3 regions of the Variovorax sp. P1_H2 genome follow, and region 3 is predicted to be linked to each of the others. Evidence: predicted binding sites of a transcription regulator. Region 3 holds the regulator's gene; each other region holds the start of a gene.
What was found. Region 3 encodes LexA, which represses DNA repair genes until DNA is damaged. Its sites were predicted from a motif close to ACTGTATNNNNATACAGT; they were not measured.

Region 1 (4,327 bases), on a different contig from region 3:
CGGCGACCCAGAGCGAGGCGATGCGGACCTGCCGGCCATGCATCTGGCCGTTGCGCAGGTAGACCACGCCCGGCACCGGCGGGTCGTCCGTGCTGGGGAAAGGCACGTCGCGCTCGCCGCTCAGCAGCGTGCCCTGGCCGTCGAGCAGCTGGTAGTAGACCTGGTCGACTTCGTCGCTGCCGAGGATCTCGCGCGCCGGCTGCGGCAGCACGAACTTGATCCGGCCATTGTCCGTGTCGACCAGCCGGGCCAGCGTCTGGATATTGGATTCGAGGGCCCGGTCGAAGGGGGCATTGGCGATGCCCTGCGCCACCAGCCAGKTCACGCCGATGCTGACCGGCACCAGCAGCAGCAGCGGCGTGAGCATCCAGTCGAGGATTTCGCCGAAGAGAGAGCGCTGCGCGCGCTGAAAAAGTTTCACCCGGCTCGTCCGCAGGCTGTCTCAGTTTTCCACAACGCTATCGCATGATCTGCGACGCTTGAAACAAGCCGGCCCGCACAGCGAGGCCCGTTCGTGGAACACCGCGGAACCGGCTTTGCCGGGCCGCTGGTGTTGCCCCCTTGAGGGGGGAGGCGGCTACACGAAGTGAGCAAGCAACGGGGGTGGGCTTCATCCAGGGATCTTCTCGAGGCAGTAGCCGAGTCCGCGCACCGTCGCGATGCGCACCGGCCCCTTCTCGATCTTCTTGCGCAGCCGATGGATGTAGACCTCGATCGCGTTGAGGCTCACCTCCTCGCCCCATTCGCACAGGCGCTCGACCAGCTGGTCCTTGCTGACCAGGCGGCCGGCGCGCTGCAGCAGGACCTCGAGCAGGCCCAGTTCGCGGGCTGACAGCTCGATCATCTTGCCGTCGATGGTCGCCACCCGGCCCGCCTGGTCGTAGACCAGCGGGCCATGCTTGATCGCGTTGCTGGTGCCGCCCATGCCGCGCCGCGTGAGGGCCCGCACGCGGGCTTCGAGCTCCTGCAGCGAGAAGGGCTTGGCCATGTAGTCGTCTGCGCCGTAGTCCAGGCCCTTGACGCGCTCCTCGACACTGTCGGCCGCGGTCAGCACCAGCACCGGCAGCTGCGAGCCCCGGGCCCGCAGGCGCTTGAGGATCTCGAGGCCGTGCAGCTTGGGCAGGCCGAGGTCGAGGATCAGCAGGTCGAATTCGCTGTTGGTCATCAGCGCGGCATCGGCCTGCGAGCCGGTCGCCACGTGGTCGACCGCCGCGCCCGAGGTGCGCAGGCTGCGCAGCAGCGCGTCGGCCAGCACCTGGTCGTCTTCTGCAATGAGTATTCGCATGGTGCCTTGCCTCCAGACAACTTCGAATTCTAGGTCGCTAGATAGGCTTCGAGTCCGATGGTTACCACGGTGGCGATCTCGCTGCCGACGCTGGCGCGGAACTCGTCCTCGGCCTGCGTCACGGCGTTGCGGAAGGCCTCGAGCCAGGCCAGGCCGTCGGGGGTGAACAGCACCCGCCGCGCCCGCGCATCGAGCGGGTCGGGCCCGCGCGTGACCAGGCCCCAGGCTTCGCACTGGTCGACCAGCGGGCCCATTGCCTGCTTGCTCATGCCGGCGCGCTCGGCCAGCTCGGTCAGCCGCGAGCCTTCGCGCGCCAAGTGCCGCGTGATGTGGATGTGGGCGGCGCTCACCTGTGCGCGGGCGGCCAGGTTCGACAGCGCCAGCGGCACCTCGGGGTCGTGCGCCATCAGTGCCAGCACGCGCTCGTCGAAGCGGCGCATCGCGTGGCCCAGCAGGCGCCCCAGGTGGGTCTGGCGCCAGGCGTCGGAGGGGATTTTCATGCGGCCGAATAGTAAGGCAAACTGACCAAAAAATGGCGCCCTCGTTCTGTATCAGCCGCTACACTACTGTTCAAGCATCCAGCCTGTGGTTAAAAGCAGCAGGATGAATTTCCTGCAACCCGTTGATATTCAAGGAGTTTCCCAAATGGACGCACTCGTCAAAGGCACCAGCATCTCGGTCCCCAACAGCGAAAAGGCCAAGGCCCTGCAGGCCGCCCTGGCCCAGATCGAAAAGCAGTTCGGCAAGGGCACGATCATGCGGCTGGGCGAAGGCGAGGCGCTGGAAGACATCCAGGTGGTCTCCACCGGCTCGCTGGGCCTGGACATCGCGCTCGGCGTCGGCGGCTTGCCGCGCGGCCGGGTCATCGAGATCTACGGTCCTGAATCCTCCGGCAAGACCACGCTCACGCTGCAGGTCATCGCCGAGATGCAGCGCCAGGCCGGCACCTGCGCCTTCGTCGATGCCGAGCATGCGCTCGACGTCCAGTACGCCCAGAAGCTCGGCGTCAACCTGTCCGACCTGCTCATCAGCCAGCCCGATACCGGCGAGCAGGCGCTCGAGATCGTCGATTCGCTGGTGCGTTCCGGCGCGGTCGACCTGATCGTGGTCGACTCGGTCGCCGCGCTCACGCCCAAGGCCGAAATCGAAGGCGAGATGGGCGACTCGCTGCCCGGCCTGCAGGCCCGCCTGATGAGCCAGGCCCTGCGCAAGCTCACCGCCACCATCAAGAAGACCAACTGCATGGTCATCTTCATCAACCAGATCCGCATGAAGATCGGCGTCATGTTCGGCTCGCCCGAAACCACCACCGGCGGCAACGCGCTGAAGTTCTACGCCTCGGTGCGCCTGGACATCCGCCGCATCGGCACCATCAAGAAGGGCGACGAAGCCATCGGCAACGAGACCAAGGTCAAGGTGGTCAAGAACAAGGTGTCGCCGCCGTTCAAGACCGCCGAGTTCGACATCCTGTTCGGCGAGGGCATCAGCCGCGAGGGCGAGATCATCGACATGGGCGTCAACGCCAAGATCGTCGACAAGTCGGGCGCCTGGTATGCCTACAACGGCGAGAAGATCGGCCAGGGCCGCGACAACGCGCGCGAGTTCCTGCGCGAGAACCCCGATCTGTCGCGCGAGATCGAGAACAAGGTGCGCGAGTCGCTGGGCATTCCGCTGCTGGCCGAAGCGGTAGTGAACGCCGACGCTGCAGCGGTCGAGAAGGCCGACAAGGCCGAGAAGGCCGACAAGAAGTAATCCGCGCGCCATGGCCTTCAGTGCGCCGTCGCTCAAGGGGCGCGCCCTGCGCCTCCTGAGCCAGCGCGAGCATTCGCGCGCCGAACTCGAGCGCAAGCTCAAGAAGTACGAGGAAGAGCCCGGCACCCTGGCCGTCGCCCTCGACGAGCTGGCGGCCAAGGATTTCATCAGCGAGGCGAGGGTGGTGCAGTCGGTGCTGCACCAGCGCGCGTCCCGCATGGGCGCCGCCCGGGTCCGGCAAGAGCTGCTGCACAAGGGCATCGCCCCCGAGGCGGTGGCCGAAGCGGTGGCGGGACTGCAGGGCAGCGAACTCGAGCGTGCGAGAGAGGTCTGGCGCCGCCGTTTCGACGCCCTGCCGCAGGATGCGGCCGAGCGGGCCCGGCAGGTGCGGTTCTTGATGGCGCGGGGGTTTGCGGGGGGGGTGGTGGCGAAAGTGCTTCGGCGCGACTCCGACGAATAGCTCGCGGACGTTGAGCATCCAGGCGACTTGTCCATGGGAGTAGCTCCTGGCGCAGCGTCTCCAAGTCCGGCTACGTTTCCTTTTAGTCTTTTCGCTGTTTGCGAGCTTGGGTTCCAACACGGGTCGGCGCCGCGGCGCTCGCGGCGTTTCAACTGTTTATGGAAACGGTCGAATAGCCCGGCGGAAATCTCTCTCCGTGGATTCTGAATGCCGATCGCATCTGAATCCTGATAGCGTCCCCTTTCAACCAAGGGGGCGCCGTGTCCGAAATCGCCGAGGAAATGAAAACGTACCTGACATTGGTCGAGCAGAAGGACTTTTGCCGCAACATGTCTGAAACAGTCGCCATCGCCAAGATGCATGTATCCATACGGTACGAAGCAATTCTGAGATGGGATCTTCAAGAGCAAACCCGCTTCGAAAAGTGGTTTGGGTCCGTGGAAGGAATGGGCCCTTTCCGGATCGAGCAAGGGCTGTGGAGGATGAAGGGCGTCTTGAGCATGCTCAAGTGCGGCGACTTTCTGCCGAGAACAGCGTCCGTTGCAGAGACATTGGGTTGTGTTGTCGATGAGAGCGATTCAGGCGTGGTGGCTGCGGTCTGTCAGGTTCCGGGCCTTCACAAGATCATGATTTCGCGTGCTTTTCYCGGCTTGAGGAAGAGTTCCTCGTCCATGGATTCAAGGGCTTCGACACTGATTCATGAGCTTGCCCACATGCCCGATGTCCTCCATACGAAGGCAGCGGGAGAGGTTTACTTTTTTCATCGCGCGCTCATGCTGGCTCGTATGTCGCCGCAGGATGCCTTGCGAAACAGCGACAACGTCGCGGGC
Region 2 (4,327 bases), on a different contig from region 3:
CGCAGGTCGGTCGGCGTCAAGACCGCGGTGGCGCTGGTGTTCGAGCGGCGCTTCGTCAAGTCGCGCAAGGCCACGACCTCGAACTGGGCCAACCGGCAGTTGACCGACGCCCAGCTGCGCTACGCAGCCAACGATGCCTACGCAGCGATCCGCGTGTTCGATGCCCTGGGATTAGGCTCTCCCCCAGGTTGACTCACTTCGTGTGCTTTCGCGCTCACAGCCACGCGCGCACGCGCGCCACCAGTTCGGGCAGCGGCGCCGTGGCGTCGACCTCCAGCACGCCGGGCTCGTCGACCGGAGACTCCAGGGTCGCGAACTGGTTGGCGACCAGGCTGGCCGGGAACATGTGCTCGCCGGCGCGCGCCGCCACCCGGCGCTCGGCCTCCTCCGGCGTCAGGGCCATGAAGACGAAACGAAGCCCCGGCACCGCGGCGCGCAGCCGCTCGCGGTAGTCGCGCTTCAGGGCCGAGCAGGTCAGCACGGCGCCTTCGCGGCGGCGGGCGAGCTCTTCGCCGAGGGTCGCCAGCCAGCCCTCGCGATCGGCATCGGTGAGCGCGATGCCGGCGCGCATCTTGCTCACGCTTTCGGCAGAATGGAAGTCGTCGCCCTCGATCAGCGGCAGGCCGGATTCCCGCGCCAGCGCCGCGCCGAGGCTCGATTTGCCGCAGCCGGAAACCCCCATCACGACCACCCAGGTGGCCGGCATCGTCTCCGGAAAGTAAAGCTTCGCCATTCGCTCCATTGTGTGTCCATCTCTACCTGAGATGGCGAGTTTCGCCCAGAAGTAACAATTCGCATCCATGGTCCCCCGCATGGTGCTGACCGCGATGCAGGAGGCCGAGGACGGCATCACCGGCCTGGCCGCACTGGAGCGCGCCGCAACACAGTCGCAGACCACGGTGGCCAGCACGCGCCGGGTGCTCGAGATGTCGGCCAGCCGCGACGAGGGCGGCGACTGGTGCGGCGTCGCGCCGCGCGGCGCTGCCGGCGACGACACCGCTAGAACAGACTGCCCTGCCCCGCTGCGCCAGGGGGTCGGAACGCGCCGAGGTCCATCGCGATCCGCTCGCGGTTGAAGCCGAGGCGCCGGGTCGCCTTCTCGAAGCGCTGGCGGATCAGGTCGGCCCACAGGCCGCTGCCCTTCATGCGGGTCGCGAAGTCGGCGTCGTAGTCCTTGCCGCCGCGCATCTCGCGGATGCGCGCCATGATGCGGTCGGCCCGCTGCGGGTAGTGCAGTTCGAGCCATTGCTTGAACAGCGGCGCGACCTCCCACGGCAGCCGGATCACGGTGTAGAAAGCGCAGCGCGCGCCGGCCTCCCAGGCCGCTTCGAGCACCTGCTCCATGTCCTCGGTGACGAAGGGAATCTGCGGCGCCACGCTGACGCCCACCGGCACGCCGGCGTCGGCCAGCGTGCGCAGGGTGCGCAGCCGCCGGTGCGGCGCCGCCGCGCGCGGCTCCAGCTTGCGCGCCAGATCGCCGTCGAGCGTGGTGATCGTCACGTAGACGGCGGCCAGCCGCTCGGCCGCCATCGGCGCGATCAGGTCGAGGTCGCGCTCGACCGCGCTGGACTTGGTGACCAGCGCGAAGGGATGGCGGGTCTCCTTCAACAGCGCGATCACCGAGCGCGTGAGCCGCAGTTCGCGCTCGATCGGCTGGTAGCAATCGGTGGCGGTGCCGATCGCGATCTGGCTCGGCCGGTAGGCCTTGCGGCCGAGTTCGGCGCGCAGCACCTCGGCGATGTTGCGCTTGGCGATCAGCTTGGTTTCGAAGTCGAGGCCCGGCGAGAGATTGAGGTAGCTGTGCGTGGGCCGCGCGAAGCAGTAGATGCAGCCGTGCTCGCAGCCGCGGTAGGGGTTGAGCGAGCGATCGAAGGGGATGTCGGGCGAATCGTTCTCGCTCAGCACCGATTTCACGTCCTCGAAGCGGACCTCGGTCTGAAGCGGCGGCAAGCCCTCGGCTTCGGCCTCGCCCTCCTCCAGCGTGCCCCAGCCGTCGTCGAAGGCGTCGCGGACGTCGCGCTCGAAGCGATGCGGCAGCCGCGTGGCGGCGCCGCGGCCCTTGAGGGCGTGGACGGGGATGAAGGTGTCGGTCATGGCGTCCGTCGAATACTGGATGAAATCACAGTATTTCACGTTTCCGCCAAGGTCGGAGCAACGAACTGCAACCGAGCGCCGACCCGCTTGACGGCTTCGGGTCCTCGGCTAAGCTGCAGATCGTCCGTCAAGCCCGCCATGCCCCGCCGTCCCGAAAACCTCTATCCCCAGTACCACGCCCACATCTACTTCGGTCCCGACACGGCCGCCCAGGCGCGCCGGATCGCCGAAGATGCGGGGCGCGAGTTGCTGGTGGTGGTGGGCCGGGTGCATGAGCGCCTCGTCGGCCCGCATCCGCAATGGAGCTGCCAGATCGCCTTCGACGCCGCCGAGTTCGACGAGGTAATCGCCTGGCTGGAGGCCCACCGCGGCGGGCTCGACGTGTTCGTGCACGGCCTCACGGGCGACGACTACCTGGACCACACCGCGCACGCGATGTGGCTGGGCAACGAATGGCCTCTCGACCTGCGCATGTTCCGCCGGCCGGCCGAGTGAACCGGCGGCGGCCCGGCCTCAGAACTCCGCATCGAGCTCGTCGATCTCCTCGGGCTCCTGCTTCGCCGCCTTGATCCACTCCTGCATCGCAGGCAGCTCGATGATGCGCTTGCAGTAGCCGGCGCAGACGGTGTCGAGCGACACGTCGTAGGTCAGGAAACGCGTCACCACAGGCGCGTACATCGCATCGGCGATGCAGGGTTGCTTGCCGAACAGGTAGGGGCCGCCGTAGGTCTTCAGGCATTCGCGCCAGATCGCGACCACGCGGTCGATGTCGGTCTGGGCACGCGACCAGATCTTGAAGTTCGGGAACCTCGCCTTGACGTTCATCGGCAGCGAACTGCGCATCGAACTGAAGCCCGAATGCATCTCGCCGCTGATCGCCCGGCAATGGGCCCGGGCCTTGGCATCGGCCGGAAGCAGCCCGGCCTTGGGCTTGATCTCGTTCAGGTACTCGCCGATCGCCAGCGTGTCCCAGACCTTCACGCCGGCATGCTCGAGCGAAGGCACCAGCATCGAGGCCGAGAGCAGCAGCATCTCGGCCTTCATGGCCGGATCGTCGGGCGGGATCACCTTTTCGCTGAAATCCAGCCCCGCGAGCCGGCACATCAGCCAGCCCCGCAGCGACCAGGCGCCGTAGTTCTTGCTGCTGATGGTGAGGACGGGTTTGACCATGGGGACGCTCCTGGGTTGCCGGATCGGCGCTGTAACTGTGCAAGCCCTGTGCCAGAACAGTGCACCGCCCCGGCTTGGCCCGCAACTTGCCTGCAGCCATGGCATGCTGTACCGGGCCTACCAAACACACACCGACCTGCTCTCGCCGTCCCGGCTTGCAGCCCAATACATCGGCGGCGGCGTGTGGCATTCCAAGTCGGACCGCACCGCCGGCCGCCGGATCGCGGCAGCGCTGGACGTCTACGCCCACCTGCGACTGACGCACACGCGGCCCGACTACGGGATCCAGCGCGTGACGAGCGAGGGCCAGGAGGTGGCGGTGCAGGAAGAAGTGGCGCTGGTCGCGCCCTTCGGCACCCTGCTCCACTTCCGCAAGAACACCAGGACGGTGCAGCCCAAGGTGCTGCTGGCCGCACCACTGTCGGGCCATTTCGCGACCCTGCTGCGCGAAACGGTGCGCACCCTGCTGCGCGACCACGACGTCTACCTGACCGACTGGCACAACGCGCGCGACGTGCCGCTGTGGAATGGCGGCTTCGGGCTCGACGACTACACGCTGCAGATCGTGAGTTTCCTCGAGGCGATCGGCCCGGGGGCCCACATGGTGGCGGTCTGCCAGCCTTGCGTCGCCGCGCTGGCCGCGACCGCGCTGATGGCCGAAGACGACAACCCGGCCGCGCCGCTGAGCCTGACGCTGATGGCCGGGCCGGTCGACTGCCGCATCAACCCGACCGCGGTGAACAAGCTGGYGACCGACCGCCCGATCGGCTGGTTCGAACGCAACCTGATCAGCCGGGTGCCGTGGCCGCATGCCGGCATGATGCGGCGCGTCTATCCGGGCTTTCTGCAGCTCAGCGCCTTCATGAGCATGAACCCGGACCGCCACAAGGAGCAGTTCAAGAAGCTCTACCACCACCTGGTCGAGGGCGAGCTCGATCAGGCGGCGACGATCCGCAACTTTTACGAGGAATACCTGGCGGTCAACGACCTGCCGGCCGAGTTCTACCTGGAGACCGTGGAGCGCGTGTTCCAGACCTACGACCTGCCGCGCGGCGCGCTCACC
Region 3 (4,327 bases):
ATCTGTACCCGCGCCAGCAGGTCAAGTTTGGCCAGCGAACGGCGGCCATGGAACCACAGTGCATTGCCGCCGGCCAGCACCAGCAACCCCATCTTGACCTGGAACGCACGGTTGGCGAGCAGTTCGGCCGGCTGCGTGGCGAACATCAGCGATCCGCTGAGCGCCACCAATGCGAAGCCGGTCAGCACGATGCTCAGCGAGAGCCTTGCCAGGCCCGCCACCGGCAAGGTCGCGGCGCGACCGAAGACACGCGCCTCGAGCGCCACCAGGTTGCCGAGCAGCAGCGCGATGCCGACGATGTGCACCGCCTCCAGCGCCGGATAGGCCCAAGGGGTCGATCGCAGCGCGTCGAGCATCGCGTCAGTGGGCGGCACCGCCGGCGAGCAGTTCCAGCATCAGCGCGATCCGCGCCTTGACCGGCGTCAGCGCGCCGGCGTCACGCAGGCTCTGGTTCGGCTTCGGCAGGATCCGCCCCTCGGCGCAGCGCGTCGCCCGCAGCACCGCCACACCTTCGGCCTGCGCCCTGAGGGCCGCCGCCTCGAGCGCCTGATGCAGCGTTCCATTGCCGGTCGCGGCCAGCACGATCCCCTGCACCGGCTCGGCCACGCCGCGGCGGCGCTCGTCGAGCAGCAAGTCGACGAGGGTTCCCCTCGCTTCGGCATGGCTCGCCAGGATCTCGACGCGCGGCCAGGCCGTCGAGGCCGCGATGCGATCGTAGGACGCCCGTGCGGCCGGATCGGTCGCCGGCCAGTCCCTGAGCTGTCGCACCGCCGCTTCCTCGACGTAGGCCAACGGTCCGGCATCGCCGGAATCGAAGGCATCGAGCCGATAGGTGTGGACCTTTTGCACCTCGAAAGCGCTGTGGACGGTGCCGGCACACACCGCGACCACGCCGCGCGCCCCCGGCGTGGCGGCGACGCTGATCGCGTCGCGCAGATTCTGCGGCCCGTCAGGCGCCAGGGCGCTTGCAGGCCGCATCGCGCAAGTCAGGACCACCGGCTTCGAGGGCGCCAGCACCGACTGCAGGAAGAAGGCAGTCTCCTCGAGCGTGTCGGTCCCGTGGGTGATGACCACGCCCGCCACATCCGGCTCGGCGAGCCAGTGCGCACAACGATGCGCCAGCGTCCGCCAAATGGCGAAGCCCATGTCCTTGCTGTCGACCTGAGCCACCTGCTCGGTCTCGAGCGAAACGCCGGACGGCGCGTCGATGCCCTGCAGCAGATCGCCGACGCAAACTTCGCCCGCGGTGTAGCCGATGTTGTCGTTCGCCGCACCGGCACGGCCGGAGATGGTCCCGCCGGTACCGAGGACGATCACGCGGCGTCTGTCACGGATGGAGATTTCGTCCATTGCTTGCCAACTTTTGAAAACTGGTTAAAAATACAGGTACTGGACGTTTAGCCAGTGCCTCGTCAGGAGCCATCATGCAGTTCGCCGTCAAGCTTACAGCCCGCCAGCAGCAGATCCTCGATTTGATCCAGAGCGCCATCGCACGCACTGGCGCCCCGCCCACGCGGGCCGAAATCGCCGCCGAGCTGGGCTTCAAATCGGCCAATGCGGCCGAAGAGCACTTGCAGGCGCTGGCGCGCAAGGGCGTCATCGAACTCGTGAGCGGCACGTCGCGCGGCATCCGCCTCAAGGGCGACGCCCTGCGCTCCCTCAACGAATCCCGCAACAACCAGTTCTCGCTCTCGCTGCCCGGCATGGCCCAACTGGCGCTGCCCCTGATCGGCCGCGTGGCCGCCGGCTCGCCCATCCTGGCCCAGGAACACATCGACCAGACCTACTACGTCGAGAACACCCTCTTCCAGCGCCAACCCGACTACCTCCTCAAGGTGCGCGGCATGTCCATGCGCGACGCCGGCATCATGGACGGCGATCTGCTGGCGGTCCAGTCCACCAAGGAAGCCCGCAACGGCCAGATCGTGGTGGCGCGGCTGGGCGACGAAGTCACGGTCAAGCGCCTCAAGCGCAACAAGCAGGTCATCGAGCTTCACGCCGAAAACCCCGACTACCCCACCATCGTGGTCCAGCCCGGCGAACCCTTCGAAATCGAGGGGCTCGCGGTCGGCCTGATCCGCAACACGATGCTGATGTAACCCGAGCTTCATCGCGCGTGCGGTCAGCATGCGCACCCGATCCGGCCGCGACAGGTGGCGGGCGTATGGCCAAGAGCCATCACCCTGTCGAGGCCGATGAAAGCAATCCTGCCTGTGTCCAACCTCTGACTTTTCTGGAGTTCACATGGGAATCGCTCTCCTCAGCATTGCTGATCTTCTGACGCCACTGCAATCGCTGGCCGACCGCTGGATGCCGCGTCGCCGCTCGGGCCGGGCCATGTCCTCGGGCCTGCGCTACGTCGGGATCCGTCCGAGCTGCGCAATGCGACAAGGCGCAACCGGTGGCACCGCCGCCGCAAGTGCGGCGCCGGTGCGTCCCCTGCGCGTGGTCCGCATGGTCGATGCGCATCAACCGGGCCGCCCCGCCGGCCGCATGGTGATCTCGGGTCGAATGGCGGACGTATGCGCAGAACTCGATCGCCTGGTCGCGCTCGAAGCCGCCGAGGCCCTACCACGGCCCGTCCACTTGCACTGAGAGTCCGACACAAAGTCGACCGACCGTCACAGCATGCCGTTCGTGCAAGGCACAATGGCATGCCATGAACATTGTGATCCTCGACGACTATCAGGACGCCGTGCGCAAGCTGAATTGCGCCTCGAAGCTCGACGCCTATGCGGCCAAGGTCTATACCAACACGGTCAAGGGCATCGGACAGCTCTCGGTTCGACTCAAGGACGCAGACGTCATCGTTCTGATCCGCGAACGTACCCAGATCTCCCGCCAGCTGATCGAGAAGCTGCCCAAGCTCAAGCTGATCTCGCAGACCGGCCGGGCCGGAGGGCACATCGACATCAATGCCTGCACCGAACAGGGCGTCGCGGTGGCCGAGGGATCGGGCTCGCCGCTRGCGCCCGCTGAACTCACCTGGGCACTGATCATGGCCGCGATGCGCCGCCTGCCCCAGTACATCAGCAACCTGAAGCACGGCGCCTGGCAGCAGGCCGGCCTCAAGTCGGCCTCGATGCCACCGAACTTCGGCCTGGGCTCAGTGCTCAAGGGCAAGACCCTGTGCATCTGGGGCTATGGACGCATCGGTCAGCTGGTGGCGCGCTATGGCCAGGCCTTCGGCATGCAGGTCGTGATCTGGGGCCGCGAGCAAAGCTGCGCCAAGGCACGCTCCGATGGTTTCCAGGTGGCGCCCAACCGCGAGGCCTTCTTTGCCGCGGCCGATGTGCTGTCGATCCACCTGCGGCTGAGCGACGAGACCCGCAGCCTGGTGACGCTCGAGGATCTTTCGCGCATGAAGYCGACCGCGCTGTTCGTCAACACCTCGCGCGCCGAGCTGGTCGAGCAGGATGCACTGCTGGCGGCACTGAACCGCGGACGGCCCGGGCTGGCCGCGATCGATGTCTTCGAAAGCGAACCCCCCTTGCAGGGCCACGCGCTGCTGCGGCTCGAAAACTGCATCTGCACGCCGCACATCGGCTATGTGGAGCAGGAGAGCTACGAGATGTACTTCGGCCAGGCTTTCGACAACGTCGTGAGCTTCATCAAGGGCAATCCGACCAACATCGTCAACCCCGGCGCGCTGCAGGTCCGCCGTTGAAGCGCCCTGCGCTGCCGGCGGCCCTGTGGGCCCTGCTGGCAGGCAATTTCGTCATCGGCACCGGCGTGATGGTGGTGCCCGGCACGCTCAACGAACTCAGCCAGTCGCTGCAGGTCAGCGCCGCCACGGCCGGCCAGCTGATCACCGCGGGCGCGATCGTGATGTGCCTCGGCGCCCCCTTGCTGGCAGCGCTGGTCGCGGGCTGGGACCGCCGGCTGCTGCTCGCCTGGACCATGCTCTGGTACGCCGCCGGCCACCTGCTCTCCCTATTGATGCCGAGCTTCGGCGGCTTGTTGCCGGTTCGCATGCTGACCGTGGTCGCACCTGCCGTCTTCACCGCGCAGGCAGCCGCCTGTGCCGGCTTGCTGGTGGCGACCGAGCAGCGCGGCCGGGCCGTCACCTTCGTCTTCCTCGGCTGGTCCATGGCCTCGGTGCTGGGGCTGCCGATCGGTGCGTTGGTCGGTGGGCACTTCGGCTGGCGGGCGGCCTTCGGCGTCATCGCCCTGCTCTCGCTCGCCAGCGCGGCGTGGATCTGGCTCAAGCTGCCCCCGGGCATCCGCCCTCCCGCGCTGTCACGCTCGGCTTGGGGCAGCGTCCTGAAGAGCCCGTTGCTGATGGGCGTGGTTTCCGTCACCGCGCTGCAGGGCGCCGGCCAGTTCG

Region 1: a site for LexA is predicted at 1,851-1,868, ahead of recA (recombinase RecA). Genes of this name have one in related genera too.
Region 2: a site for LexA is predicted at 2,109-2,126, ahead of AC1D2E_RS27165 (PA0069 family radical SAM protein). Genes of this name have one in related genera too.

The regions. Positions count from the first base shown of each region.
Region 1 is NZ_JBFUCJ010000129.1:6-4,332, reverse strand. It holds gene AC1D2E_RS30030 (sensor histidine kinase N-terminal domain-containing protein) at 1-421, opposite strand, end outside; gene AC1D2E_RS30025 (response regulator) at 611-1,285, opposite strand; gene AC1D2E_RS30020 (MarR family winged helix-turn-helix transcriptional regulator) at 1,315-1,785, opposite strand; gene recA (recombinase RecA) at 1,931-3,037, shown strand; gene recX (recombination regulator RecX) at 3,048-3,497, shown strand; partial or broken gene AC1D2E_RS30005 (M35 family metallo-endopeptidase) at 3,758-4,327, shown strand, end outside.
Region 2 is NZ_JBFUCJ010000103.1:10,681-15,007, reverse strand. It holds gene AC1D2E_RS27180 (3'-5' exonuclease) at 1-192, shown strand, start outside; gene AC1D2E_RS27175 (gluconokinase) at 215-742, opposite strand; partial or broken gene AC1D2E_RS27170 (efflux transporter outer membrane subunit) at 810-953, shown strand; gene AC1D2E_RS27165 (PA0069 family radical SAM protein) at 1,000-2,094, opposite strand; gene AC1D2E_RS27160 (DOPA 4,5-dioxygenase family protein) at 2,233-2,589, shown strand; gene AC1D2E_RS27155 (glutathione S-transferase) at 2,608-3,264, opposite strand; gene AC1D2E_RS27150 (polyhydroxyalkanoate depolymerase) at 3,368-4,327, shown strand, end outside.
Region 3 is NZ_JBFUCJ010000038.1:2,074-6,400, reverse strand. It holds gene AC1D2E_RS15265 (hypothetical protein) at 1-356, opposite strand, end outside; gene AC1D2E_RS15260 (asparaginase) at 361-1,350, opposite strand; gene lexA (transcriptional repressor LexA) at 1,425-2,099, shown strand; gene AC1D2E_RS15250 (hypothetical protein) at 2,245-2,595, shown strand; gene AC1D2E_RS15245 (D-2-hydroxyacid dehydrogenase family protein) at 2,660-3,667, shown strand; gene AC1D2E_RS15240 (MFS transporter) at 3,664-4,327, shown strand, end outside.